2 regions of the Janthinobacterium sp. B9-8 genome follow, and region 1 is predicted to be linked to the other one. Evidence: predicted binding sites of a transcription regulator. Region 1 holds the regulator's gene; the other holds the start of a gene.
What was found. The regulator FNR, encoded in region 1, switches genes on or off when oxygen is low (the NO sensors DNR and NnrR bind a similar motif). The targets are predictions, from matches to a motif close to TTGATNNNNATCAA.
Positions count from the first base shown of each region.

Region 2: frdA (fumarate reductase (quinol) flavoprotein subunit) is a predicted target of FNR. The motif match lies at 1,373-1,386, and genes of this name have one in related genera.

Region 1 is NZ_CP014222.1:1,514,705-1,517,832, forward strand. Features, by position in the region: gene hemN (oxygen-independent coproporphyrinogen III oxidase) at 1-827, opposite strand, end outside; gene fnr (fumarate/nitrate reduction transcriptional regulator Fnr) at 960-1,709, shown strand; gene VN23_RS06920 (hypothetical protein) at 1,716-2,435, shown strand; gene VN23_RS06925 (efflux transporter outer membrane subunit) at 2,506-3,128, opposite strand, start outside.
Region 2 is NZ_CP014222.1:1,227,427-1,230,554, forward strand. Features, by position in the region: gene VN23_RS05445 (glycerophosphodiester phosphodiesterase) at 33-1,175, opposite strand; gene frdA (fumarate reductase (quinol) flavoprotein subunit) at 1,461-3,128, shown strand, end outside.

The DNA of each region.
Region 1 (3,128 bases):
TTACCCTCTGTTGAGGGTAGCTGCCCAGCATCAATGCGTCTTTGCGGCATAAAACGCTCGGGCAAATGGGCATAGCTATACAGGGCCAGCCGATCCGGGCGCAAAGTGAGGACACGCTCAATCGTCTCATACATCCGGGCCTGAGTTTGATGCGGCAAACCGTAAATCAGGTCGATACTGACTGATTTAAAGCCATTGGCACGCGCAGCATCAATCACAACTCTAGTTTCTTCCTCCGTTTGAATACGGTTAACCGCTTTTTGCACCTCTAAATTAAAATCTTGCACGCCCACACTCATGCGGTTAAAGCCAATCTGCCCTAAAAGCGCTACAGTAGCCGCGCTGACTTTGCGTGGATCGATCTCAATTGAAAACTCGCCATCAGCTTTTAAATCGAAATGATGACGAATACCGTCCATTAATCGCGTTAATTGTGCATCGCTCAAAAAAGTAGGGGTACCTCCGCCAAAATGCAACTGAGAAATCTTGCCGCGCTTGGTTAATAATGCCGCCTGTATTTTTACCTCTTTAAGTAGATAATCGAGGTATTGATCCGCCTTACTCTGATCCTTTGTGATGACTTTATTACAGGCGCAGTAGTAACAAATAGTATTGCAAAAGGGCAAGTGAAAATACAATGACAACGGTCTTATTCCAATGCCGGGCTGTTGCTGGCGTACACTTTGCTCATAGCGATCTGCATCCATTACAGCAAATCGATCCGCAGTGGGGTAGGATGTGTACCTTGGCCCTTTTCCGCTGTGTTGGCTTATCAAGTTTCGATCAAAATCAAGTGGCTGTAAGACCGTAGCATTATTTTGAAGCATACTGTTCCATCCTTATTCATCGTATGAGTGCAGCTTGCCTAGATTCATTTTTCATAACCTTGATCGATATCAATATCTGTACTGGAAATAACTTGCAGTGGCTGATATCGAAAACACGAATTGAAACGCCCAATGACACCGACATCTCATATCCCAGTACGTGACCTTAGCCTCAAGCACTTGCGCCAAAGCTGCGTCAATTGCAGCTTGCGTGAGCTTTGTCTGCCGATTGGTCTTTCCGCTGATGAAATGCGCGAGCTTGATCACTTAATCACCCAAGCCAAGCCGATTAAGCGCGGTGAAGCGCTCTACCGCGCAGGAGAGCCGTTTCGCTCTCTGTTTGCGATTCGCTTAGGTTTCTTTAAAGCCAGCGTAATTTCTGAAGACGGCCGCGAGCAAGTCACCGGCTTTCATATGACCGGCGAGCTCATGGGCATGGATGCGGTTAGCTCTGATCTGCATACCTGTGATGCCATTGCCCTGGAAGACAGCGAAGTCTGTGAGCTGCCCTTCACCGATATGGAAGAACTCAGCCGCCGCATACCGATCTTGCAACATCATCTTTATAAAATGATGAGCCGCGAAATTGTGCGCGATCATGGCGTGATGCTTTTATTGGGAAATATGAAAGCAGAAGAACGCATTGCGGCCTTCTTGCTGAATTTATCTCAACGCTTTGCCATCCGTGGTTATTCTGCCAGCAGCTTTCATTTGCGCATGACGCGTGAAGAAATCGGCAGCTATTTAGGCCTTAAACTTGAAACCGTGAGCCGCTCATTATCGAAATTTCAAGAAAACGGCTTAATTAAAGTACAAAACCGCTTGATTGAAATTCTCAATCCTGACGCACTCAAACAATTGATTAACAACTGCCAACAATAAGCCACTATGACTCTATCCAATGGCCCTGTTTTATTTCTTGCCCCAGCGGCCATTCTAGAGTCATTGCAATCCCGGCTTAAACCCTTGCAAATGGCACAGCTCATGCTGCTGCCGCTTGATATGCAATCGCAAATCCCCCCTTTACCTCACAATGGCCTGCTTATTTCTGCAGGCCATGCTGATTTAGCAGGCTATTTGCAAAGTGCTCAATGGGCGCAGGCACAAGGCTGGCATCATATTGATCTGGCCCTGATTGGCGAGCCTCAGTGCGCCGCACACTTAGGCTGGATGATGGCCGCCAGCGGCGACGACACAGCCCTACAGCTTGCCGCCCCTCTGCTCGATACCTTAGCCCCGGCAGGTCGCAACAGCTGGCTGCATGCTGGCGGCAAAGGCGCAGCCAGCTTTTTGGCGCTGCTACAGCACATCATGATGCAGCCCCTTATTGAAAGCTGGAAAGTCATCTTTCCAAATGGCAAGCCATCGCCCAAGGCCGATTTAAGTAAGCTAGCCGAGTTGCAAACCGCACAATGGCAAGCCATTGCGCCACTTTGCCAGCAATATTTAGCTTTGGCAGAAAATAGATCTTTTCAAGCAGTGCACACACAGCTCAGCGCCTTCAGTTTGCCAGAACATCAAGAGCCCGCCGCTGCGCTAGCGCAATTTTTAATGCAGTTTTTTAGCCGAGCAAACACGCCCGCACCTCATCACCAGCCAAACAGTTGATCTATCAAACAATAAAAAAACAGCCCCAATTTGGGGCTGTTTGCTTATAAAACCAATCAACTAGCGCGTATTACTTTCCGCCCAAAGCCTTAAACGCTTGTGCCGATGCGGCTAAACGAGCACGACGCGTTTCGATCAGTCCCTGGCTGGCCGCGTAAAACTCACGCTGCGCATCCAGCACATCCAGATATCCCGACAAGCCCGATGCATAGCGTGCTTCTGCAAGTTTCAGGCGCTGCTCCTGCCGATCTGCAAGGCGTTGCTGGGCTGTTAGCTGCTTGCTCAGCCATACCTGATCAGATAACACATCGGCGGCGTCTTTAAACGCCAGCTGAATGGCTTTTTCATATTCAGCCACAGCAATCACTTTGCGGGCTTCGGCAATGTCAGCCCCAGCGCTTAGGCGTCCGCCATCAAACAACGGCAGGCTGATTTGCGGCAAAAAACTCCATGCACGGTTGCCGCCAGAGAATAAATCATCCAGCTCATTGCTCACCACACCGCCACTACCCATTAAAGTGACTTTAGGGAAGAAGGCCGCGCGGGCCGCACCAATATTGGCATTGGCCGCCACCAGCTTTTGCTCCGCAGCACGCACATCCGGGCGCTCAAGCAAAACGGTAGAATTTAAGCCACTGGGCAACTGCACCACTTCTGCATTTAAATTGGCCGCAGGCAGGCTGACCGTTTCAC
Region 2 (3,128 bases), 290 kb from region 1:
TGGAAAAGCGTTATAAGCTTGTCTTTTGCATATTACTTCGCCAAATAACGCTTTCTGGTAGCAACGGCTGTATCGCTAAAGTCAGAGAATACGCCATCTACCCCCAATGCGAAGTAGGTAAGGTATTCTGCCTCCGGGCTGCCTTTAAAATCAGCGGCAAGCAATTTGGCTTCGTTGCGGAAAGTAAACGGATGCACCAGTAGGCCTGCTTTGTGTGCATCTTGCACCACACTGGATGGGGGCAGGAGGGTAGCGTCGCGCTGGTCGATTTCTTTATCACCGTTAACGTCGATCTTTTTGCCATCCGCATCAGTTTTAAACTTCCAGCTGATCAAATAAGGCTTCCACGGGCCGATGCCATCCGCAAATTGCTTGATTTCTTTGAGGCCTGCTGGGCTTAGCATATCGGCAAAGCCGCGCGGGTCGTCGTTTACTACAAAATCGTAAGGTTTGCCCGAATCAATGCTGCCATCGGCACGCACATCGTTGCCATCAATTAAAAACACCAGTTTTACAGGTGTGAGCTTACGCAGTGTTTTAAGGTTGCTGGTTTCAAAAGACTGAATAAAAACAGGGGCATTTTTGCGGTTTAAATTGTATTTCTTAAGCGCGGCAATCAGTTTTTCTTCCAGTGGCAGGCCCAGTTGCTGATGCAGGGTGGGATGCTTGGTTTCCGGGTAAACCCCGATCTCACGGCCTGTTTCTTTTGATTTTGCTGCGCGTAAGGCCAGCACTTCATCAAAAGTCACAATTTCAAACTGCCCGTTATAGGCGGCAGAGCGATCAGCGCGGGGCTGAATGGCTTTGAGTGTTTTGATTTCGGCTAGGGTAAAGTCAAACGCAAACCAGCCTTCTTCTTCTACGCCATCAATTTTAAATTTACGTTTGCGTTCAGCAAATTCGGGGTGAGATGCAATATCGCTGGTGTCTTTAATATTGGGCTCGTGGCGCACGATCAGCACGCCATCTTTAGTGGAGACCAAATCAGGTTCAATATAATCAGCGCCCATTTCAATCGCTTTGCTGTACCCGGCCAGCGTATGGTCGGGTAAATATCCTGCAGCGCCACGATGCCCAAGTACCAAGGGTGGTTGACCCGTTAAAGTAGGCGCTGCCAACGCTTGCCCCGCGCCCATTGCCGCGATGATTGCCGCTAATACTGACCATTTTTTCATAACACGCCTCATTAAAAAAATAATAAATCAACAAAAAACAACGCAAAGCAACAGTGTTATGTTTTTTATAAAAGGATGCTATTGCTTTAAACCACAATGCGGATGGCGTGTTTGTGCGACGTGAGCCGTGCTCATAGATTTTGATGCGTTTAAAAGAAGCCCTTTCGTATTTATGACAATTGCGACTTATCACTCAGATGATCAGGATCAAGAAAGCTTTAAGTCAATGGCCCTACATTGATTGCTTCTGATTTGATTCGCCAAGCATGGCGTAGGCGTTGAGGTATGCGGGTATTTAAAGCGGATGTGGTGATTGTAGGGGCGGGCGGTGCGGGTTTGCGAGCGGCGATTGCCGCGGCCGAGGCCGACCCGACTCAAACGGTGGCGCTGTTATCCAAGGTTTATCCAATGCGCAGCCACACGGTGGCGGCAGAGGGTGGCTCAGCGGGGGTGGTGCAGGCGCACGATAGCCTAGAGCATCATTTTAATGACACGGTCTCTGGCGGCGATTGGCTGTGCGAGCAGGATGTAGTCGACTATTTTGTTGGCGAATGCACACGTGAAATGGTGCAGCTAGAGCATTGGGGTTGCCCGTGGAGCCGTAAGGAAGACGGCCATATCAATGTGCGCCCCTTTGGCGGCATGAAAATCGAGCGCACATGGTTTGCTGCAGATAAAACTGGCTTTCATATGCTGCACACGCTATTCCAAACCTCGATGAAATACCCTTCAATTACGCGTTTTGATGAGTATTTTCTGGTCGATTTAATCGTGGCCGATGGCCGCGTGCAGGGCATCTTGGCGATTGAAATTGCCAGCGGCGAATTTATTCTGATCGAAGCGGGCGCGGTGGTGATGGCCACCGGTGGTGCTGGGCGGGTGTTCCGCGAAAACACCAATGGCGGGATTGTCACAGGCGACGGCATGGCGGTTGCTTATCGCCATGGTGTGCCGCTGCGCGATATGGAGTTCGTGCAATACCATCCCACCTGTATGCCCGGTACGGGTCTGTTGTTTACCGAGGCTTGTCGTGGCGAAGGCGGCTTACTGGTGAATAAAGATGGCTATCGCTATCTGCAAGATTATGGCCTAGGCCCTGCCGAAGATAAGCCGCGCAATAAGGCGATGGAACTTGGCCCGCGCGACAGACTATCGCAAGCGTTCTGGCATGAAATGCAAAAAAATCGCACGATCGAGGGCCGCTATGGCGCGGTAGTGCATTTAGATTTACGTCACTTGGGCGCAAAAACACTGCACGAACGTCTGCCACAAATTTGCGAGCTGGCCCGCGAATTTATGGATATCGATCCGGTAACCCAGCCGATTCCTGTACGCCCTGCGGTGCATTACACCATGGGTGGCATTCCTGTTGATATCCACTGTGCGGCATCACTACCTGGGCTATTTGCCGCAGGTGAATGCTCCAGCGTGGGGATTCATGGCGCGAATCGTCTGGGTTCAAATTCACTTGCCGAACTTTCAGTGTTTGGCAAAGTAGCGGGCGAATCGGCCACGCGCTATGCCAAAAATGCCGCGCCTAAAAATAGCGATGCATTATTGAAATTGGCCGAAGCCGCGACCTTGCCTGCATTGCAAATCCGTCAGCAGGCGGGCAGCGAGCGTGCGGCCGATATCCGCCGCGAAATGGCGCAAACCATGGAAGACGGCTGCGGTATTTATCGCTTAGAAGCCAGCATGCAAGCCACTTGCCACAAATTAGCCGAGCTAAAACAGCGTTATCAAAATATCCGTGTTGAAGATAAATCCACCGTGTGGAATAGCGAATGGCTACTGGCCATCGAGCTGGGTTATCAGCTGGATGTGGCCGAGGCCATGGCGCACTCTGCGCTGCACCGGCGAGAATCACGCGGCGCGCATCAGCGCCTCGATGGCTTTGAAGAGCGCGACGATGTGAATTTCCTTAAACACTCCCTGGCGCATTACCAGGGCAGC